One region of the Nonomuraea sp. NPDC050790 genome, then DNA from elsewhere that is predicted to be linked to it. Evidence: riboswitches for the same ligand, from Rfam matches in the RefSeq annotation. Region 1 holds a riboswitch; each other region holds the start of a gene.
What was found. A riboswitch is a leader RNA that binds a small molecule or an ion and turns the genes downstream of it on or off. The one in region 1 is predicted to bind cyclic di-AMP.

Region 1 (7,393 bases):
TTCGAGGGTGAGCACTACCACCTGCGCGGCGCGCAGACCGGCCCTGTGCCCGCGCACGACATCGGCATCTGGGTCGGCGCGGTCGGGCCGAAGGCGCTCGCGCTGACCGGACGGCTGGCCGACGGCTGGGTGCCGTCGTCGAGCTGGGCGACGCCGCAGCGGCTGCCCGAGCTGAGCGCGCGCATCGACGAGGCGGCGCGGGCGGCCGGACGCGAGCCCTCCGACATCAGGCGGGTGTACAACGCCGGGGGCACGATCACCGACGGCGCGGCGGAGGGCTTCCTGCGCGGCCCGGCCGACCAGTGGGTGGAGGAGCTGACGGACCTGGCGGTCGGCTACGGCATCGACGCCTTCGTCTTCTGGGCGGAGGGCGACCAGCGCGAGCAACTGACCCGCTTCGCCGAGCAGGTGGCGCCCGCGGTCCGCGAGCAGGTGGCACTGGAACGCCAGACCTGACCGCCGCAGACTGGGGTGATGACTCCCAGCCACTGGTACAACATCGTCCCCGACCTCACCACGCCCCCTCCCCCGCCGCTGCACCCGGGCACGGGTCAGCCGGTCGGTCCCGATGATCTGGCGCCGTTGTTCCCGATGGAGCTGATCGGCCAGGAGGTCAGCGGGGAGCGGTTCCTCGCGATCCCGCAGGAGGTCCTCGACGTCTACCGGCTGTGGCGGCCCACACCGCTGATCCGGGCGCATCGGCTGGAGAAGTCGCTGGGCACGCCCGCGCGCATCTACTACAAGTACGAGGGCGTCTCCCCGGCCGGCTCGCACAAGCCCAACACCGCCGTCCCGCAGGCGTTCTACAACAAGCGCGAGGGCGTGCGCAGGCTCACGACCGAGACGGGGGCCGGGCAGTGGGGCTCGGCGCTGGCGTTCGCGTGCGCGCAGTTCGGGCTGGAGTGCGAGATCTGGATGGTGCGCGCCTCCTACGACCAGAAGCCCTACCGCCGCTCTCTCATGCGGGTGTACGGCGCCGCCGTCCACGCCAGCCCGTCTCCGGTGACGAGCGCGGGCAGCAAGATCCTGGCCGAGCACCCGGATTCCACCGGCAGCCTGGGCATCGCGATCAGCGAGGCCGTCGAGGTGGCGGGGGCGGCCGACGACACCCGGTACGCGCTGGGCTCGGTGCTCAACCACGTGCTGCTGCACCAGACGGTCATCGGCGAGGAGGCGCTCAAGCAGCTGCCGGAGATGCCGGACGTGGTCATCGGGTGCACCGGCGGCGGCTCCAACTTCGCCGGGCTGGCCTTCCCGTTCATGCGCGAGAGCCCGGGTACGGTCTTCCGCGCGGTGGAGCCGGAGGCGTGCCCGTCGTTCACCCGCGGCCGCTACGCCTACGACTTCGGCGACACGGCCGGGTTCACGCCGCTGCTGAAGATGCACACGCTCGGCCACGACTTCGTGCCGGACCCGATCCACGCCGGCGGGCTGCGCTACCACGGCATGTCGCCGCTGCTGTCGCACATGTACGAGCTGGGCATGTTCGAGGCGGTCACCCGGTCGCAGAGCGAGTGTTTCGAGGCCGGGGTGCGCTTCGCGCGTACGGAGGGGATCGTGCCGGCGCCCGAGCCGACGCACGCGCTGGCCGAGACGATCGCCGAGGCGCTGCGGTGCAAGGAGAGCGGCGAGGAGAAGGTGCTGCTGACCGCGCTGTGCGGACACGGCCACTTCGACCTCGGTGCCTACGACCGCTACCTGGCCGGCGAGCTGGAGGACTTCGCGCTGCCCCAGGAGCGGATCGAGCAGTCGCTGGCAAATTTGCCGCATTCCGGGTGAAGTCCGGCTCGCGGCTGGTTATGTACAGGGCATGGACGTCGATGTGATCGTGATGGGGATGGGGCCGGGCGGCGAGGACGTGGCCGGCCGGCTGGCGGAGGCGGGGCTGCGCGTGGCCGCCGTCGAGTCGAGCCTGGTGGGCGGTGAGTGCCCGTACTGGGGCTGCATCCCCTCGAAGATCATGATTCACGAGGCGGAGTCCTCGCGTGACTGGCAGGCGCTGGTGCGCCGGGTGCGCGAGGCCACCGACGACTGGGACGACAAGGTGGCCGCCGACCGGTTCACCGGCAAGGGCGGCCACCTGGTCAGGGGGCACGGGCGGATCACGGGTCCCGGCGAGGTGACCGTCGGCGACCAGGTGCTGCGGGCCGCGCGCGGCATCGTGATCGCGACCGGCTCGCAGCCCTCGGTGCCGCCGATCGAGGGGCTGGCGGACACGCCGTACTGGACGAACCACCAGGCGATCGAGAACGCCGAGCTGCCCGAGTCGATCATCGTGCTCGGGGGCGGCGCGATCGGGGTGGAGCTGGCCCAGATGTTCAGGACGTTCGGCGCGGCGGTGACCGTGGTCGAGGCGGCCGACCGGCTGATCGCCCTGGAGGAGCCGGAGGCGAGCGCGGTGCTGGAGAAGGTCTTCACCGATCAGGGCATCGACGTGCGTACCTCGGCCAAGGTGGCGCGCGTCGACCATGACGGCGGGCTCTTCGACGTCGCCGGGGCGCGGGCGCAGCGGCTGCTGGTGGCGACGGGCCGCAGGGTGGATCTGAAGGCGCTGGGCGTCGGCGCGATCGGCCTCGACGAGAGCGCCAGGGCGATCCCCGTGGACGCGCGGATGCGCGCGGCCGAGGGCGTCTGGGCGATCGGCGACGCGGTCGGCAAGGGCGCGTTCACGCACATGTCGATGTACCACGCGAACATCGTGGTCAAGGAGATCCTCGGCGAAGCGGTCCACGAGGCCGAGTACCACGCCGTGCCCCGGGTGACCTTCACCGACCCCGAGATCGGCTCGGTGGGCCTGACCGAGGCGCAGGCCCGCGACCAGGGCCTGGACGTGCGCACCGCCGTCGGCGACCTGGGCACCCGCGGCTACATCGCCCAGGCGGAGGGGCTGGTCAAGCTGGTGGCCGCCGACGGCGTCCTGGTCGGGGCGACGGTCGCGGCCCCGCCCGGCGGCGAGGTGCTGGGGCTGCTCACGCTGGCCGTCCACGCGCGCGTGCCGCTCACCAGGCTGGACGAGATGATCTACGCCTACCCGACGTTCCACCGGGCGGTTTCGGCCGCCGTGAAGGAGCTCACCGCGGCCGGGTGACCGTCAGCGCGCTGCGGGGCGCTTGCCGTGGTTGGCCTTCTTCTTCTTGCGTGCTCTGGACTTGCGGGCGCGCCTTGCCATCCGTCGTCCTCCCTTGAGCGGGGTCTTTGAGCGGTACGGCATGCGTATCCCAGACCAGGGCCCCCGGCAAGCGTCCTCACATTCTTCAACATGTTCATGTCATAATCTGTTTGAACTTGTTGGAAGGAGGGCGCGTGCTCGCGCAGCAGCGGCAGCAGACGATCCTCGAACGGGTCCGGGCCAGCGGCGGCGTCCGCGTGGCCGACCTCGTGCGCGAGCTCGGCGTCTCCGACATGACGGTCAGGCGCGACCTCGAGTCGCTGGCCGAGCGCGGCCTGCTGGAGAAGGTGCACGGCGGCGCGACCGCGCTCGGACCCGGATCCACCGAGGAGCCGGGCTTCACCGCCAAGTCCGCCCGCCAGCAGCAGGAGAAGGAGGCGATCGCGCGCCGCGCGGCCGCACTGGTCGGGCCGGGCACCGCGGTCGCCCTGTCGGCGGGCACCACCACGTGGGCGCTGGCCCATCACCTGGTCTCGGTCGCCGACCTCACCGTCATCACGAACTCGGTCCCGGTGGCGGACGTCTTCCACCGCGCCCCGCGCGCCGACCGCACGGTCGTGCTGACCGGCGGCGTGCGCACGCCCTCCGACGCGCTGGTCGGCCCCGTCGCGGTCGCCGCCATCCGCCGGCTGCACGTGGACACGCTGTTCCTGGGCGTGCACGGCATGAGCGTGCGGGCCGGCTTCACCACGCCGAACCTGCTGGAGTCGGAGACCGACAGGGAGCTGGTGGCCGCCGCGCACCGCCTCGTCGTGCCCGCCGACCACACCAAGTGGAACACCGTCGGCATCAGCACGATCGCCGACCTGAACGAGGCCGACGTTGTCATCACCGACCAGGGGCTGCCCGCCGAGGCGCGGGCCGAGCTGGCGGAGCGCGTCGGAGAACTGATCATCGCGGAGGGCACGCAGTGAAGCGCACCATCACCCACCTGGCCGACGGGCGAGAGCTGATCTACTTCGACCGGCGCGACGACGCCGACAGGAGCGCGGTGGACCGGCGGCCGCTCGACCCCCGGCCGGTCGCCTCCGAGCTGCGCTACGACCCGCTGACCGAGGAGTGGATCGCGATCGCGGGGCACCGGCAGACGCGGACGTTCATGCCGCCTGCCGACGAGTGCCCGTTGTGCCCGTCGACCGGCACGCGGGCCTCGGAGATCCCGGCACACGACTATGACGTGGTGGTGTTCGAGAACAGGTTCCCCTCTTTCAGCGGAAATTTTGGGACTTATCGGGACGTGGGGGGCTTGAGTGAGGTGCGGCCGGGTGCGGGGCGGTGTGAGGTGGTGTGCTTTACCTCGGACCACTCCTCCTCGTTCTCCCGGCTGAGCGACGCGCAGGTCGAGCTGGTCATGGAGGCGTGGGCGGACCGCACCGCCGAGCTGTCCGCGATCGAGGGCGTCGAGCAGGTCTTCGTGTTCGAGAACCGGGGCGAGGAGATCGGGATCACGCTGACCCACCCGCACGGGCAGATCTACGCCTATCCGTACGTGACGCCGCGGACCAGGCAGCAGCTCGCGGCGGCGCAACGGCGGCCGGGGCTGTTCGCGGACGTGCTGGCCGCCGAGCGGGCCGGGGAGCGGGTCGTGGCCGCCAACGACCTGTGGACCGCCTTCGTGCCGGCCGCGGCGCGCTGGCCGTACGAGGTGCATCTCTACCCGCACCGGCAGGTGCCGGACCTCGCGGCGCTGACCTCGGCCGAGCGGGCGGCGTTCGCGCCGCTCTACACCTCGGTGCTGCGGGCGCTGGACGGGATCTTCGGGGTGGCCATGCCGTACATCTCGGCGTGGCATCAGGCGCCGGTGCGGCACCTTCGTGAGCTGGGACATCTCCACCTGGAGCTGTTCTCGATCAGGCGCGCGCCCGGCAAGCTCAAGTACCTGGCGGGTTCGGAGTCGGCGATGGGGGCCTTCATCAACGACGTGCTGCCCGAGGAGGCCGCGCGGCTCCTTCGATCACAGGTAGATCACTAATTGGTTTCCACTTGAAGTCGCGTTACCAGGGATTTACTACTAATATCCCTCACGCACCGGTTGTCACAGCCGTTGCCGCCTAATCCCGGGCGTGTTGCCCGGGAGCCGGGGACCCACCCTCACCTGGGGTGAATCCACTTCGGTGGTAGGGCATCTCCCAGCCCGAACCCGTCAGCTAACCCGGCCGGCAGATGGAGAGGAATGCCCCACGTGGCGGTTGCGTCCCCCGCGACTTTGGCCATCGGTCTGATCACCGCCGCAGCTGTGGCGCTCACCCCGGCGACCGCGCAGGCCGCGCCCAAGCCGAGCGAGAAGCAGTTGCGGGCCGAGCTGAAGAAGCTCAACACCAAGGTCGACACGCTCATCGAGAGTTACAACGGCAAGCGCGTGGCCCTCGCCAAGGCGAAGGACGCCGAGAAGGCCGCCCAGGACCGCCTGGCCGCCGCCGAGCAGGCGCTGGTGGACGCCGAGCGGCGGGTGGCCGAGATCGCCCAGCTCCGCTACCAGGGCACCGGCACCTCACTGCCCCCCTTCCTGTACACGCCGGACGCGCCGGGCGCGGCCGTACTGGAGCAGCTCACCGACGAGGAGCAGGCGGTCATCGCGGGCGTCGCCGCCGCCCGCGACCAGAAGAAGAAGGCCGCCGACGAGGCCGCCTCGCTCACCACCCAGATCGCCGGGCAGGCCGAGACCGTCGCCAAGGAACGCGTGGCCGCCGAGGGCGTCATCAAGGACATCAAGGACAAGCTCCAGGACCTCATGCCGTACGGCACCGGCAAGCGCAACAACGGCTCCTGGGCCCCCGAGCTGCCCTCCGGCTCCGACAACATCACCTCCCGCATGCGGATCATCCGCGACGAGATCAAGAAGACCTTCAACCTGCCCTTCGAGGTCGGCTGCTACCGCTCGGGCGGCGGCGGCGAGCACCCGCTGGGCCGCGCCTGCGACTTCATGATGAGCACCGGCGGCTCCATGCCCACGGCCGCCAACCAGGCCCTCGGCGACCAGATCGCGGCCTGGGCGATCAAGAACAAGGACCGCTTCGGCGTGAAGTACGTGATCTGGAAGCAGCGCATCAACATGGGCTCGGGCTGGCGGGCGATGAGCGACCGCGGCAGCGTCACCGAGAACCATTTCGACCACCCCCACATCTCCATGCACTGAGTGCGCCCACCGCACCGCCCCAGTAGGGTGGCGCGTCGGACGTGATCACCGGGCAAGGAGGCAACGTGGCGCTGCAGCCACCGCCGGGGCTGGCCATGCTGCTCAACCTCGTGGTCTCCTGGCCGCTAGCCGACGAGGACCGCCTGTACGAGGCAGGGACCCGGTGGATCGCCTTCGCGATGACGGCGGCGCGCGTCTCCTCCACCGCGGCCGCGCACGCCGCCAGGACCACGGCCGGGAACGACGGCGAAGGGGTCAGGGCGTTCGACGGCGAGTGGCGCGACACCTCGGATCGCTCCGGAGACGCGGTCACCGCCGCGCTACTCATCGGCGGCGCGCTGCGACTGTCCGCGTTGATCGTGCTCGCCATGAAGGTGGCGCTGATCGTCCTGATCATACGGCTGGCGCTGCACGTCTCACGGCTGGTCGCGCTCTCCGGTCCCACGGGCGGCGCCTCGCTGGCCGCCGTGGGTCCCGCCGTCGGCGGCGCCAGGACGACCGCGCGCGAGATCATCCAGCGGATGACCGACCTGCTGGAACGCAGCGCGCTGCGCCTGTTCGGACGCGCGTCGGCGCTGCTGCGCAAGCCGCCGCCCAAGACGGGCTCCGGGGCGATCCCGCCCGGCGGCCGACCGCCGACGCCCGTACGAGGCCCCGGCAACCACCTGGAGTCGGCGGCCGACAGGAGCGTGGACGTCAGGAGCATCACGCCCTACCCGATCTGGCGGCGCGACCGCCCGCCGGTCTACCGCGCCGAGGACCGGGCCCCCGAGGAGATCTTCGAGCAGGGCCTGCGCCCGCGCGACCCGTCAATGACCAACCTGTCCGACTACGTGCTCAAAGGCCGCCCGTCCGCCTTCGTCGGCACCAGCACGCGCACGGACATCGACAACGCCTTCCCGCGCCCCTACGTCTACGAGGTCGACGCCCCCGGCGGGATCGACGTCCAGGACACCGTCAAGGCCGCCGCGCACCTGTCCCACGAACGCGAGATCGCCTTCCCCGGCGGGGTCCACCGCAGGTACATCACCGGCGCCTGGCCGCAAGGGGTGCCCAAGACGCCGCAGAACTTCATCCCCAACCCGCAC
Region 2 (7,393 bases), on a different contig from region 1:
CTCCGTCTTCGGGCTGCTCTGGATCGCCCCGCTGAGCGCCCTGGCCACGCTCGCCCCGGCCACCGCCTTCGCCCTCGTGCTGGCCGTCGCACTCGCCGACGTCTGCGCGTGGTGCGGCGGCAGGCTCCTGGGCGGCCCGGCGCTGTCGCCGCTGTCGCCCGCCAAGACCTGGGGCGGCGTGGCCGGCGGCGCGGCGGGCGGTCTGACGGTCCTGCTCCTGCTGGGCGAGTTCACCCCGGTCACCGCCCTGGCCGTGGCCGCCGGAGCGCCGCTCGGCGACCTGCTGGAGTCGATGCTCAAGCGCGGCGCGAAGGTCAAGGACGCCGGAACCTGGCTGCCCGGCTTCGGCGGCCTGCTCGACCGCGTGGACTCCCTGCTCGTGGCCCTCGCCGTAGTGGTGGTGCTGCCGTGAGCCTCGGGGCCGTGATGCGGCGGCGGCTGTGGCGGGCCGCCTTCGCCTGCAGCGGCGGCCTGGCCGTGGAGGGTCCGCCGCCCGGCGGCCCGTGCGTCGTGGTCGCCAACCACTGCTCCCACGCCGACACCGCCGCCCTGCTGGCCGCGCTGCCCGCGCGGCTGCGCCCGTCCGTGGCGGCGGCGGCCGACTACTGGTTCGCCGGCCGCGCGCGGGCGCTGGTCTGCCGGACGCTGGTCTCCGGCTTCCCGGTACGGCGCGGCGGCGGCGGTTCCCGTGACCTGGCGGCAGCCGTACACCTGCTGAGACAAGGCCGTGTCCTGGTCGTCTACCCGGAGGGCACCCGCTCGCGCGACGGCCGCGTCGGCGACTTCCACCGCGGGGCGGCGCGGCTGGCCGAGGCGGCCGGTGTCCCGATCGTCCCGGTCCTGCTGGAGGGGACGGGCCGGGTCCTGCCGGTGCACGGCCGCCTGAGCCGCGCCCCCGTGACCGTCCGTTTCCTGCCGCCCGTCCCCGACCTGGAGACGGCGCACCACCTCCTGCGCTCCCAACAACTCCCGAAGGGTGAAATTTCATGAAGTGGGCACTCATGCGGCTCCTGATGCGCACCGCCGGCCGTACCAGCCGCGGCATCCGCATCGGCTACCGCCACGGCTTCGACAGCGGCACCATGCTCGACTACGTCTACGTCAACAAGGCCCACGGCTGGCCCCTCGACCGGATCTACCTGAACTCGATCGGCTGGCGGGCCATCCGCGCCCGCCGCGACCTGCTCAAGGAGGTCATCAGGGACGAGGTCTCGGCGCGGGCGGGCCGCGCGCTCATCCTCGACGTGGCCGCGGGACCCGGCCGCTACCTCCAGGACGTCGCCAGGGAGCAGCCCGAGGTCGAGGTCGTCTGCCGCGACCTGGCCGAGGCCGGCCTGCGGCTGGGCAGGGAACTGGCGGGGGAGCGCGGCCTCTCGAACGTCCGCTACGAGCGGGGCGACGCCTTCGACCCGGAGCCCCTGGACCGGCCGGCCGACATCATCGTGGTCAGCGGGCTGTACGAGCTGATCCTGGACGACGAGACGATCAGGAAGTCGCTGGCCAGGCTCCGCGACCTGCTCGCGCCCGACGGCGTGCTGATCTTCACCACGCAGACCCGCCACCCGCAACTGGAGTTCATCGCCAACGTGCTGCCCAACCGCGACGGGCGGCTGTGGGTGATGAAGTGCCGCCCCGCCGAGCGCCTGCACGCCTGGGCCGTCGAGGCCGGCTACGCCGACGTCGTCAGCAGGAGGGAGAAGATCGGCCTGTTCACGGTCACGACGGCGACTCAGGCGCCGGAATGTATGACCATGGACGCATGCAGACACGACTGATCGGTCAGATGAGTGTCAGTGCCATCGGGCTCGGCGCCATGCCGATGTCGGTGGAGGGCCACATGCCCGACGAGGAGCAGTCGATCAGGACCGTCCACGCGGCCCTGGACGCCGGGATCACGCTGATCGACACGGCCGACGCCTACACGCCGACCGAGGCCGAGGTCGGCCACAACGAGCGCATCGTCGCCAAGGCGCTGGCGAGCTGGGGCGGCGACGCGGACGCGGTGCTCGTGGCCACCAAGGGCGGGCACACCCGGCCACGCGGGCGCTGGGCCGTGGACGGCCGGCCCGAGTACCTCAAACAGGCCTGCGACCGCTCGCTCAAGGCGCTGGGCGTCGAGGCGATCGGGCTCTACCAGCATCACCGGCCCGATCCCGCGGTGCCGTACGAGGAGTCGATCGGCGCGCTCGCGGACCTGCTGGCGGCCGGGAAGATCAGGATGGCCGGGATCTCCAACGCGAACCCGGCCCAGATCAGGCAGGCCAACGAGATCCTCGGCGGGCGGCTGGTGAGCGTGCAGAACCAGTACTCGCCGAGCTTCCGCAGCAGCGAGCCCGAGGTGGACGTCTGCGAGGAACTGGGCGTGGCCTTCCTGCCGTGGGAGCCGCTCGGCGGCATGAACCACGTGGGCCGCCTGGGCAGCCGCCACGCCGCCTTCGGGCAGGTCGCGGCCGAGCGCGGGGTCTCCCCGCAGCGTGTCTGCCTGGCCTGGGAGCTGGCCAGGAGCCCGGTGATGATCCCGATCCCGGGTTCGAGCCGCCCGGCGACGATCCTCGACTCCCTGGCCGCGGCCGACCTCGAACTCACCGAGGAGGAGCTGGCCCGCCTGGGCTGAGCGGTGCCCGGTTTCGCGTCAGGTCGGCCGTCGTGCGAAGCTGTTGTGGTCCCCAACACCAGGAGGTCCTCATGGCGGAATCACCGGAGCCGGAAGTCAGCGAAACTCCCGAGGACGAGATGAAGCGCAAGTTCCGGGAGGCCCTGGAGCGTAAGCGCAACCAGCACACCGACTCGGGTGCGGGTGGCAGGGGCACGGATCAGTCGAAGATCCACGGCGCGCACGGCCCTGCTGCCAGCAAGCGTTCGTTCCGGCGCAAGAGCGGCGGCTGAGCCGACGTTCCGAGGGGGTACGGCATTGCCGTACCCCCCTTTTTCTTGACCTTCTTAGGTAGATCTTCGCCCGTTTCATGGCGATTGTTTTGCTTTTGACGTGTTTGGCACTTACAGTCCATAGCTATACCAGCCCGGCGACCTGGCCCTTCAGCAGGAAGAGGCCTCCGGCTGGCGCCGAATCCCGTACCCGCGGGAACCGGGGAACCAATGTTCCTTTGGGGTGAATCCGACGTCCGCGTCGGTAGGGCATCTCCACGCCCGAACCCGTCAGCTAACCCGGTAGGCGAGATGGAGAGGACTGATCTTTTCATGCACCACCGCGATGAGCCCCCATTCCGCGTAGTTTCACCCGCCGCCTACTGAGCGGCCCCCTTCCCCAAGCTCCACTTCGCGCCAGCGCGTAGCGTCCGTTCGGCTTTGTGCCCGGCTACGCCGCTTTGACGAGCGCGTTTTCCCCTGTCCCCGCACAAAGGACTTCTCTTCTTCATGTCTTCCCGCTTTGGCATGCGTTCTTTCACCATGCTCGCCTCCGCCGCCGTCATCGGCGCGGTCACCCTCGGCACCGGCGCAACCGCACACGCGGACGACTTCTCCGAAAAGAAGCCCCTGCTCAAGGGCTCCACCACCGCTTCGTACTACTGGGACGACGCCTCCGGTCGCAACGGCGACACCGGCCTTCCCGCCTCCGGCAAGCCCATGCAGAAGGGCCTGGCCGCCAGCCCGAGCTGGCCCCTGCTCACCGAGGGCTACGTCATCTACAAGGGCAAGAAGGAGCCGTTCTTCGTCGGTGACCGCGGCCCGGGCGTACCGTCGAACCGCGGCATCATGCTCGACCTCGACGCCAAGACCTTCGCCTCGCTGACCGGCGGCAAGTTCAACTCCAGCTCGCTGACCGTCGACGGCGTCGGCGGCCAGGGCCACATCAAGATCGACTACGTCATCACCAAGTGGGGCCCGGGCGTGGGCAAGAAGAACCACCCCGTCGCCTTCTCCACCGGCGCCTGGTCCCGCAAGGACGCCAACCCGGCCAAGCCCCCGGTCGTGACCGCGGAGAAGAAGATCGAGAAGAAGGAAGAGGACAAGCCCGCCGCGCCCGCGCAGGTCGCGGAGAAGGCGCCGGAGAAGGCTCGCGAGGAGAAGGCGCCGCAGGCCGAGCTGGCCGCGGCGGTCACCAACCGCGAGACCGAGTCCAACGGCGTGGGCGGCCTCGCCCTCGTCAGCGGCCTGGCCTTCCTGGGCGGCGGCCTGTTCCTGGCCCGCGGCCGCATCCGCAAGGCGTTCGAGCGCTGACCTCTTTACTCATGAGGAACAGAATGTGATTCTGTTCCTCATGAGCGAACGCGCGGCCGTCAACGGCATCGAGATCGTCTACGACAGCTTCGGCTCGCCGGACGCACGGCCGCTGCTGCTCATCATGGGGCTCGGCGCCCAGCTCATCCACTGGGACGAGGAGTTCTGCGAGCTCCTCGCCGAGCAGGGCCACCACGTCGTCAGGTTCGACAACCGCGACGCCGGTGAGTCCACACACCTGCACGAGGCGGGCGTTCCGGAATTCGGGTCGCCCGCTTCGCCGTACCTGCTGGCGGACATGGCGCGGGACGCGGCCGGGCTGCTCGACGCGCTCGGCTGGCCCGCGGCGCACGTCGTCGGCGCGTCGATGGGCGGGATGATCGCCCAGCAGCTCGCGCTCGACCACCCGGCGCGGGTGCGGACGCTGACCTCGATCATGTCCACGCCGGGTCCGCAGGTCGCGCCGCCCACGCCCGAGGCGAGCGCGACGCTGATGTCGCCGCCGCCCGCCGACCGCGCGGCGGCGATCGAGCTGGCCCAGCGGACGTGGGCGATCATCGGCTCGCCCGGATACGAGCTGGACACCGAGCGGGTCGCGCGGCTGGCCGGGCTCGCCTACGACCGGGCGAACGACCCCGCCGGGACGGCTCGGCAATTGGCCGCGATCCTGGTCTCCGGAGACCGGACCGAAAGGCTGGGTCGGCTGGCCGTACCCACGCTTGTCCTGCACGGAGAGGACGACGTGCTCATTCCGGTCGCCGCGGGACGGGCGACCGCTTCGGCAATTCCCGCCGCAAGACTGGTCACGTTCCCCGGAATGGGGCACGATCTGCCCAAGCCACTCTGGTCGCGGATCGTGGAAGAGATCACGAAACACACGGCGGAGTGACCCGCGTCGCGCGGCCGTTCCCCCACGGCGGCCGCGCGGCGCACTCACTCCTCGTCCGGCAAAAGCGCCTTCTCATCCGGTTTGTGGACCAGCACCTCGTCGATGTACGACTTCACCGCCGCGCCCAGCCCCACGTCGCCGCCGGCCGCCTCCGACAGGTACCACCGGTGGTCGAGCACCTCGTGGAAGACCTGCGCGGTGTCGAGCTTGCGCCGCAGCTCGGCCGGGATCGCGTCGATCGTCGGCTGGAACGCCTCGGCCAGCCACCGGTGCGCCACGATCGCCTCGTCCTCGTGCCGCAGGCCCTTGGCGACGCGGAAGCCGTCCAGGTCGTTGAGGAGCCTGCGGGCCTGGTTCTCCTCCACGTCCAGGCCGGTCAGGCGGAGCAGGCGGCGCTGGTGGTGTCCGGCGTCGACGACCTTGGGCCGCACGATCAGCCGCCCGGTGCCGACCTTGCGGCGCACCATCATCTCGGCCACGTCGAACCCGAGCAGGTTGAGCCGCCGGATGCGCTGCTCGACCTTGTGCCAGTCGACCTCCTCGATGATCTCGTCCTGGGTGATCTCGCTCCACAGCCGGTGGTAGCGGGTGACGATGTCCTCGGCCGTCTCCATCGGATCGACCGACGGGTGCAGCAGGCCGCCGGCCTCCAGGTCGAGCATCTCGCCGAAGATGTTCACGTGCGCGGCCTCGATGTCGGCCAGCCGCTGCCCCTCGCTGATCATCGGGTGCATCTCGCCGGTCTCGGCGTCCACCAGGTACGCGGCGAACGCGCCCGCGTCCCGGCGGAAGAGCGTGTTGGACAGCGAGCAGTCGCCCCAGTAGAAGCCGTTGAGGTGCAGGCGCACCAGCAGGACGGCCAGCGCGTCGAGCAGCCTGGTCAGCGTGTCGGGGCGCAACGTCCCCGACATCACCGCCCGGTAGGGCAGCGAGAACTGCAGGTGCCGGGTGATCAGCGCGGCGTCCAGTCCCTCGTCGCGGCCCGTGACGTAGGCGACCGGCTCCACCGAGGGGGCATCCAGCCTGGCCAGGTCCCAGAGGAGCTGGTACTCGCGCTTGGCGTACCGCTCGCTGATCTCCTTGATCGCGTAGACCTTGCCGGACAGGCGGGCGAAGCGGACCACGTGCCGGGAGATGCCGCGGGGCAGGTCGACCAGATGGTGCTGCGGCCACTCGGCGAGGGGGGTCTCCCACGGCAGCCGGATCAGGTCGGGGTCACCCAGCGCGCCGGTGATCTGTAGGGGCATTTCATCAGGATATGGTGCGATCCGTGGACGAGTTTCTCTCCTGGTACTTCGACAACCACCCCATCCTCGCCAGCTATCTCGGCGCCGACGGCCACGACCACACGCTCGGCGACTTCTCCGCCGCCGCGCTGATCGCCGTCGAGGACGAAGAGCGCCGCTGGATCACCCGCCTGTCCGAGCTGGAGACCCCCACCCTCGACGACGCGATCGACCGCGACCTCGTCCTGTCCCAGCTGCGCGGCTCCGTCGCCATGGCGCAGTGGCCGGCATGGCGGCGCGACCCCGCCTTCTACGTCTCGCTCGTGTTCACCTCCATGAACACGCCGTTCCAGCAGAAGCTCAAGCCCGAGCACGAGCTGGTCGCCGCCGCCGTGTCCCGGCTGGCCGAGGTCCCCGGCGTCCTGGCCGCCTGCCGCGCCAACCTCGACCCCACGATCGCCGCGCCGCTGCTCATCCGGCGCGGACTCGGCCAGGCCCGCACCGGCCGCCGCTTCCTCACCGCCACGCTGCCGTCGCTGGTCGACGACCCCGACCTGCGCGCCAAGCTCGCCGCCGCCGCCGAACCCGCCGCCGCCGCGTTCGACGAGCTCGTGACCTTCCTCGACGGCTTCGAGTGCGGCGGCACCTGGCGCATGGGCGAGCAGCTCTACACCGTCCTGCTGCGCGAGCGCGAGCTCCTCGGGTACGGCGCCGCCGAACTCCACACCAAGGGCGAACAGGAGTGGGCCGCGCTCGACACCCGCATGCGCGAGGTCGCCCGGCGCGTGAACGGCACGGACGACTGGCGCGCCGCCATGGAGTCCCTGATGGACGACCACCCGCCCACCCTGGAGGCCATGCGCGCCGAGTACGAGGCCGAGACCGAGCGCGCCCGCGCCTTCGTCCGCGAGCGCGACCTCGTCACCTTCCCCGACGGCGAGGAGTGCAGGGTGCTGCCCTCCGCCGAGTACACGCGCCCCATCCTCGCCGTCGCCCACTACCTCGCCCCGCCGCCCCTCAGCAGCTCCCGCACCGGCATCTTCTACGTGCCCTACACCCCCGACGACTTCACCGACGAGCAGGTACGGCAGCGCCTGCG
Region 3 (7,393 bases), on a different contig from region 1:
TCCCGCTGACGCCGTCGGCGGTGAGGGCCAGGGAGTCCGGGATGCCGGGGTTCTGGCCCTTGGCCCAGATCGCCATCGGCTGCATGGTGACGGTGGCGACCAGGAAGATGACCGTGAGCGCGGCCAGCAGGATGTTCAGCGCGATCTCGTTGGGCGTCTTCTGCCGGTTGGCGCCCTCGACCAGGGCGATCATCCGGTCGATGAAGCTCTCGCCCGGCTTCTGGGTGATCCGGACGACGATTCGGTCGGACAGCACCTTGGTGCCGCCGGTGACCGCCGAGCGGTCGCCGCCCGACTCGCGGATGACCGGGGCGGACTCGCCGGTGATGGCCGACTCGTCCACCGAGGCGATGCCCTCGATGACGTCGCCGTCGCCCGGGATGATCTCCCCGGCCTCGACGACCACGACGTCGCCCTGCTGGAGCTGCGTGGCGGGAACCGTCTCGCCGGACTGCCTGCGCGCCACCGTGTCGGTCTTGGCCTTGCGCAGCGTGGCCGCCTGGGCCTTGCCGCGGCCCTCCGCGACCGCCTCGGCCAGGTTGGCGAACAGCACCGTCAGCCAGAGCCACACCACGGTCGCCCAGGCGAAGAACGAGGGCCGCACGACCGCCAGGACCGTGGTGAACACCGCGCCGATCTCCACGATCAGCATCACCGGGTTGCGCCACAGCGTGGCCGGGTTCAGCTTTCTGACCGCGTCCGGCAGCGACCGCACCATCTGCCGGGGATCGAGCAGGCCGCCACCGACCCGGCCGGTGCTCTTGGGGGTCTCGACCGTCTGGGTCGTCATGACAGGAGTCCTTCTGCGAGCGGCCCCAGCGCGAGCGCCGGGAGGAAGGTCAGGGCGACGAGGATGATCGTCACGCCGACGACCATGCCGACGAACTGCGGGCGGTGCGTCGGCAACGTGCCCGCGGTGTCCGGGACCGGGGTCTGCCGGGCCAGCGAACCGGCCAGGGCGAGCACGAAGATGATCGGCAGGAAGCGGCCCAGCAGCATGCACAGGCCGAGCGCCACGTCGTACCACGGGGTGTTGACGGTGACGCCGCCGAAGGCCGAGCCGTTGTTGTTCGAGGCGCTGGTGAAGGCGTAGAGGATCTCGGAGAAGCCGTGCGGCCCGCCGTTCAGCATCGCCGCCAGGCCCGCCTCGTTGCCCATGGCCAGCGCGGTGCCGGTCAGGACCAAAATCGGGGTGACCAGGAAGTACATCGAGGCCAGCTTCATCTCGCGGGCGCCGATCTTCTTGCCGAGGTACTCGGGCGTGCGGCCCACCATGAGGCCCGCCACGAAGACGGTGATCACGGCGAGGATGAGCATGCCGTAGAGGCCGGCGCCGACGCCGCCGGGGGCGACCTCGCCGAGCATCATGTTGAACAGCAGCATCATGCCGCCGAACGGCGTGTAGGAGTCGTGGAAGGAGTTCACGGCGCCGGTGCTGGTCAGCGTGGTGGCCGCGCCGAACGTGGCGGAGTTGGCCACGCCGAACCTGACGTCCTTGCCCTCCAGCGCCGCGCCGATCGCCTGGGGGACGGTGGCGTTGCCGGCCAGTTCGAAGACGTTGGTCAGCGTGATGCTGACCAGCGCGATGACGCCCATGACGGCGACGATCGCGTAGCCCTGGCGGACCTGGCCGACCATCTTGCCGAAGGTGCGCGGGAGCGCGAACGGAATCAGCAGGATGAGGAAGATCTCGAACCAGTTGGTCCAGGAGGTGGCGTTCTCGAACGGGTGCGCCGAGTTGGTGTTGTAGAACCCGCCGCCGTTGGTGCCGAGCTCCTTGATGACCTCCTGGCTGGCCACGGGGCCGCCGGTCATGTTCGTGGGGCCGGTCAGGCCGGCGATCTCGTGCGGTCCGGCGAAGTTCTGCACCAGGCCGCCCGCCACCAGGATCAGCGCGCCGACGAAGGCGATCGGCAGCAGGATGCGGACGGTGCCGCGCACCAGGTCCACCCAGAAGTTGCCGAGGGTGTCGGTGCCCCTGCGGGCGAAGCCGCGTACCAGCGTGATCGCGACGGCCATGCCGACCGCGGCCGAGACGAAGTTCTGCACGGCCAGGCCGGACATCTGGACCAGGTGGCCCATCGTCGACTCGCCGGAGTACGCCTGCCAGTTCGTGTTGGTGACGAAGCTGACGGCGGTGTTCCAGGCGACGTGGTCGGGGACGGGGGCGAAGCCCAGGCTCAGGAAGAGCTTGTCCTGGAGGCGCTGCAGGCCGTACAGGAAGAGGAGGGAGACGACCGAGAAGGCCAGGACGCCGCGCGCGTAGACGGCCCAGCGCTGCTCGGCGTCGGCCTGGACGCCGAGCAGGCGGTAGATGAGGCGCTCCACGACGTTGTGCCTGGCGCTCGTGTACACGCGGTGCATGTAGTCGCCCAGCGGCTTGTGCGTGAGGACGAGCGCGAGGACGAGGGAGGCGATGAAGATCCAGCCCACTAGAACCGCTCCGGGAAAAGCAGGGCCGCGACCATGAAGATCACCAGACCGACGGCCACGACCAGGCCGGTGGCATTGATCGCGCTCACAGGCGCTCCACCGCCTTCACCACTAGCCCGAGGATCACGAACAACGCGATCGTCAGGACGACGAAGATGACGTCGGCCATCCCCACTCCTCAGCTCCGGAAAGTTGCTTGCTTCCGTAAGCAAAGCGGGTGATTTGGGGGCTTTTGCCGTTCTTGACGGCTTCCATACGCGCGCCCATCACCTTTTGACGCCCTCCCGACGCGGCGCGCCCGAGACCATCCGTTACGGCAGGCCACCGCCCCCACCCCCCGCCGCCCCCAGCACCGCCCGATCGTCCGGCGCTCCTCACGCCGGACGTGGTGCTCGCCGCCACGACGCCCGCTGGCCGCTTCCCACGGCCCCGGGCGCGCGCCCCCGTCCCTCGATCAGGGGCGCGCGCCGGCTCAGGACGCGGGCCGGGTGCGCCGCTTCATACCGGCGACCAGGGCTATGGCCAGGGCCGCGAGCAGGAGCGGAGCGGCCATCGCCGCCTCCGCGCCCGGTTCGGCGGCCGGGGCGGCGAGGAACTTGGCCGAGGACGACGACGCCGCGAGGTTCGGCCCCAGGTGCCCAGGAGCCTGGTCGGACGGCTGTTCTGGGCCGGGGGATTGAGGGGTTGTGTCCGGGTTGGGGGTGTCGGGGTTTTGGCGTGACGCGGCGGCGGCCTCGGTCTTGGCGGGGTAGCCGTAGCCGACGACCTTGCTCTGGTCGCGCTCCTTCCGCTTGGCGAAGCGGGCGTCGACGTTGCCCTCGATGGTGGTGATGCGGGCGCCGTCCACCTTCGTGACGATGCCGATGTGGTCGATGCCGTCGAGGCTCTTCCCGCCCGACCAGTCGTAGAAGACCAGCGCGCCGGGTTCCGGCCTGGTCCCCCACGCCCCCTGGTCGCGGAACCAGGCGGCGTGGTCGGGGGTGTAGGCGAACTGCCCGTACACCTCGGTGAGGCCGGCCTTGTCCGCGCCCCAGGCGAGGAACATGTCGCACCACGCCGCGTTCGAGAAGTCGTAGCTGCCGTCGACGTTCTTCTGGTACCACTCTCCGAACTTGGTGTATCCGGAGCCTTTCTCTGTGTAGCCGATCTCGGCGTCGAGCACCTCGATCAGTTTCTGGATCCCGTTCTCGAGGTCGGCGTTCATGGGCGCCGGCCGTTTCCGGGCATGGCGACAACGCGGTTTCGCACGCGTGCTCCTTGATCTCCTCTGCCGCCTACCGGGTTAGCTGACGGGTTCGGGCGAAGGAGTGCCCTACCGCTGCGAGCAGCGGATTCACCCCGGGAAACACGAGTGGGTCCCCGGCTCCCCCGGCGTGCACGGCCAGGAGACTCGGCGGTCGGTCGGTCATCGACCGATAAAGGAGGACCCTAGTTGCGGTCAACCCCTTACCGCAATTGTGTAATGGTAAAGAATGTCCGGATAAGGACGCTTCAAGGGACTACACTTTCGGGCTCCGGACGGTTTAAAGTTCAGGCAATCTCGAAGCTGTGACGGGCGGGGCTGGTGAAGACGAAGCGACGCCTGGGGTCGTGGGTGGTGGCGGTACTCCTGGCGGCCTGGGCTCTGGCTCGTGTCACCGGACTGGAGATCGGCTGGCCGGTCACCCAGTTGCTGACGCTGACGCCGCTCGGCGCGGTGCTGGCGGTGCTCGCCGCGGCGATCCTGTTCTTCCGCAACCGTGCCGCCGCTCTGGTGGCGCTGGTCTCGGCCGCCGCGATGGTCGCCGTGATCGTGCCCAGGGTCGTTCCCGATCCGGCTCCCGCCGGTGGGACCGCGCTGCGGGTGCTGACCGTGAACCTGTTCGGGCGGGCCGACGTCACGGCGGTCATCGACCTGGTCAAGCGGTTCGACGTGGACGTGTTCACCGCGCTGGAGCTCCGGCCCCGGCAGGTGGCCGCGCTGGAGGCGGCTGGGCTGGGGCGGCTTCTGCCGTACAGCGTGCTGGAGGAGGCGGACGGGCCGTCCGGCAGCGGCATCTACGCGCGCCACCCGCTGACCAAGGTCGAGGGGCTGTTCACCCCGGTCGGGCACAACATGCCGGCGGCCAGGCTCGCGCTGCCGTCCGGGCCGGTGGAGGTCGTGGCGGTGCACCCGAACCCGCCGTTGCCCCGTCTCTACGCGGAGTGGAACGTTGCAATGGCGGCGCTGCCGCCCGCCGCGCCGGGGCGGATCCTCGCCGGCGACTTCAACGCCAGCCTGGACCACCGCGCCTTCCGCGACCTGCTCGGCCGCGGCTACGTGGACGCCGCCGCGCAGGTGGGCAAGGGACTGGTCCCGACGTGGCCGCACGGTCGCGCGATCCCGCCGCTCATCACGATCGACCACATCCTCGTCGACCGTTCCATCGGGGTGCGGCGGGTGGAGATCTCCGACGTGCCGGGGACGGACCACCGGGCCGTCTTCGCGGACCTCAGTATCGGACAGCCGTAAAGCGGGTTTCGCGTGTCCTTTCACACAAGAGGTGGACGGAGTCACGCTCGGTCGCTAAACATGCGCCTGATGATGCCCCCCGAACATCTGCTCGTCCCCGCGCTCGCGCGAGCGGACACGATGCTGCGCGAGTGCGCGGCCCAGGCCGACGAGACCCCCGAACTCGCCCCGCTGGCCGGCGCCCTGCGCGCCGCCGCGGCCCGGCTCGCCGAGCCCATGCGGCTGGCCGTGGCGGGCCAGATCAAGCGTGGCAAGTCCACGCTGGTCAACGCGCTGCTCGGCGCGGACGTGGCGGTGACCGGCCGCGAGGAGCTGACGTTCAACGTGAACGAGCTGGTCCACGCCGCCCGGCCGACGCTGACCGTGCACTTCCGCGACGGCCCCGCGCGCCGGGTCGCCCCGGCGCAGTTCGCGCGCTGGACCGTCCGCGACGAGGCCCACCTCGCCGACCTCGGGCGCGTGCGCAAGGTCGAGTACGGCCTGCCCAACCCGTTCCTGCGCGACTTCCACCTCGTCGACACCCCCGGCCTGGGCAGCGTCTACGGCCAGGACTCCGCCAACACCCTGGCCACGATGGGCGTCAAGGACCCCGCCGTGCTGGAGCTGCTGGGCCGCGACCCCCAGACGCTCCACCAGGAGAGCATCGACGAGCTCGACCAGGCCGACGCCGTCCTCTACCTGTTCAGCCGGGACGTCAGCGGCCCCGACGTCGCCGCGGTCTCCGCCTTCCTCGGCGACCGAGCCGGCATGCTGACGCCGTTCAAGGCGTTCGGCGTGCTCAGCAGGTGCGACCAGAGCTGGCCGCCGGCGTTCGGCGACCCGCTGGCCTTCCATCCGCTGCGTGACGGCGCCGAGCAGGTCATCGACGTCTACCGGGGGTCCACCGACCTGAGCCGCCTGTTCTACCTGGTCGTCCCGGTCGCGGCCAAGGTCGCCGCCGGGGCGCAGGCGCTGGAGGAACGCCATCTGGCCTGGCTGCGCGAGCTGGCCTCGGTCTCCCCCGCCGAGCTGGCCGACGAGCTGAGCGACCTGCGCGAGTTCCAGGACGCCGCCGGTCCGCTACGGCCGGCGTACCGGAGAGAGCTTGTCGAGCTGCTCGGCGCGTGGGGCGTGCATCTGGCGTGCGCGGCGCTGCGCGACGGCCTCGACCCCGGCGCGCTCGCCGAGCACCTGGTCGAGGAGAGCGGCGTGGGCGGGCTGCGCCGGCTGATCAGCGGGCACTTCGGCAACCGGGCCGGTCTGATCAAGCTGGACCAGGCCATGATCTCGGTGCGGGCGGCGCTGGCGAGCGGCCGCGAGGGCCTGCCTCCGGACAGCGCCGCCAAGGCGGCCGCCGACGAGGTGGCCAGGCGGGTGGAGCGTTTCCGGCGTTCCGAGCACGGCTTCGCCGAGCTGACCGCGCTCGCCGCCCACTACCAGGGCGCGACCAGCCTGCGGCCGGCGGAGGCCGAGCAACTCCTGCAGGTCACCGGCGAGAAGGGCACCTCATGCGCGGCCCGGCTCGGCTTCGAGGACGACGAGCCGGTCAGCCGGATGATGCGACGAGCGAAGGAGCGAGCGCACCAATGGAACACCCGGATGAACGACCCCCTCACCGGCAGGGTCGACAGGCAGACGGCCCACACGATGGTGCGCAGCTACGAGCGGATCATGGACCGACTCCAGCTCGCCCAGCGCCTGCTCGACCCGGGGACCTGCTGAGCAGGCTGTTCGAGCCGCTGTTCCGGCCGCGCCGGCTCGCCGAGCACCTCCTGGTACGGCTGGCCGCCCTCACCGGCCGCCGCCGGGATCCCGCGGGACTCGGCACCGCCGCCCTGCTGGAGCACGCGCTGACCGAGGTCGAGACCCTCGAACACCGGCAGCGCGAGCTGGACCGCCAGGCGAAGGACCCGCACGAACCGAACCCGAAGCTGGTCGGCGCCCTGGTAGACCTCGCCGAACGCCTGGACGAGCTGCGCGAGCGCGACCTCGCCGCCGCCCCGGAGACGCCCGCGAAGCTCGTCGGCTGGGTCGCGGACCAGCTCACGCTGATGCTGCGCGAGGGCGAGGTGGAGCCGGTGGACGACCGCGGCGAGCTGGACCCGGAGCGGCACCAGGTCGTGGGCGTGCGCACCACGGACGAGCCCGACCTGCCGGGCACGATCGCCGAGACCGTCCGCCCCGGATACCAGTGGCGCGGGCGGGTCCTGCGCCCGCAGCAGGTGCTGGCCTACGTCGAGGAGCGGGCGCGATGAGCCACGAGGAGCTGGGCAGGCTCCGCGCCGACGTGCTCGCCCTGCACGAGCGCCTGGTCGCCGCCCCGGGGCTGGAGCTCACCGAGGCGCTGCGCGCCAAGCTCGACCAGAGCGTCCAGCGGGCCGAGGCCGGGACATACCAGGTCGTCGTGATGGGCGAGTACAGCCGGGGCAAGTCCAGCCTGATCAACGCCATGCTCGGCCGCGAGCGCCTGCTGCCGGTGAACTCCGCCGT

Region 2: linked by a shared signal. The riboswitch ahead of ACIBEJ_RS45645 (hypothetical protein) and the one ahead of ACIBEJ_RS36145 (coiled-coil domain-containing protein) in region 1 are both predicted to bind cyclic di-AMP.
Region 3: linked by a shared signal. The riboswitch ahead of ACIBEJ_RS30060 (CHAP domain-containing protein) and the one ahead of ACIBEJ_RS36145 (coiled-coil domain-containing protein) in region 1 are both predicted to bind cyclic di-AMP.

The regions. Positions count from the first base shown of each region.
Region 1 covers NZ_JBITGF010000007.1:633,468-640,860, reverse strand. The annotation lists gene ACIBEJ_RS36175 (LLM class flavin-dependent oxidoreductase) at 1-456, shown strand, start outside; gene ACIBEJ_RS36170 (TrpB-like pyridoxal phosphate-dependent enzyme) at 475-1,779, shown strand; gene ACIBEJ_RS36165 (dihydrolipoyl dehydrogenase family protein) at 1,811-3,088, shown strand; gene ACIBEJ_RS36160 (50S ribosomal protein bL37) at 3,092-3,169, opposite strand; gene ACIBEJ_RS36155 (DeoR/GlpR family DNA-binding transcription regulator) at 3,304-4,083, shown strand; gene galT (galactose-1-phosphate uridylyltransferase) at 4,080-5,141, shown strand; cyclic di-AMP (ydaO/yuaA leader) riboswitch at 5,208-5,345, shown strand; gene ACIBEJ_RS36145 (coiled-coil domain-containing protein) at 5,352-6,305, shown strand; gene ACIBEJ_RS36140 (hypothetical protein) at 6,371-7,393, shown strand, end outside.
Region 2 covers NZ_JBITGF010000013.1:48,490-55,882, reverse strand. The annotation lists gene ACIBEJ_RS45670 (phosphatidate cytidylyltransferase) at 1-412, shown strand, start outside; gene ACIBEJ_RS45665 (lysophospholipid acyltransferase family protein) at 409-990, shown strand; gene ACIBEJ_RS45660 (class I SAM-dependent methyltransferase family protein) at 987-1,775, shown strand; gene ACIBEJ_RS45655 (aldo/keto reductase) at 1,760-2,614, shown strand; gene ACIBEJ_RS45650 (DUF5302 domain-containing protein) at 2,686-2,886, shown strand; cyclic di-AMP (ydaO/yuaA leader) riboswitch at 3,052-3,190, shown strand; gene ACIBEJ_RS45645 (hypothetical protein) at 3,376-4,179, shown strand; gene ACIBEJ_RS45640 (alpha/beta fold hydrolase) at 4,220-5,068, shown strand; gene ACIBEJ_RS45635 (DUF4032 domain-containing protein) at 5,113-6,315, opposite strand; gene ACIBEJ_RS45630 (DUF885 domain-containing protein) at 6,339-7,393, shown strand, end outside.
Region 3 covers NZ_JBITGF010000006.1:137,507-144,899, reverse strand. The annotation lists gene kdpB (potassium-transporting ATPase subunit KdpB) at 1-790, opposite strand, end outside; gene kdpA (potassium-transporting ATPase subunit KdpA) at 787-2,433, opposite strand; gene kdpF (K(+)-transporting ATPase subunit F) at 2,433-2,522, opposite strand; gene ACIBEJ_RS30060 (CHAP domain-containing protein) at 2,906-3,637, opposite strand; cyclic di-AMP (ydaO/yuaA leader) riboswitch at 3,692-3,839, opposite strand; gene ACIBEJ_RS30055 (endonuclease/exonuclease/phosphatase family protein) at 3,998-4,924, shown strand; gene ACIBEJ_RS30050 (dynamin family protein) at 4,994-6,625, shown strand; gene ACIBEJ_RS30045 (nucleotide exchange factor GrpE) at 6,619-7,158, shown strand; gene ACIBEJ_RS30040 (dynamin family protein) at 7,155-7,393, shown strand, end outside.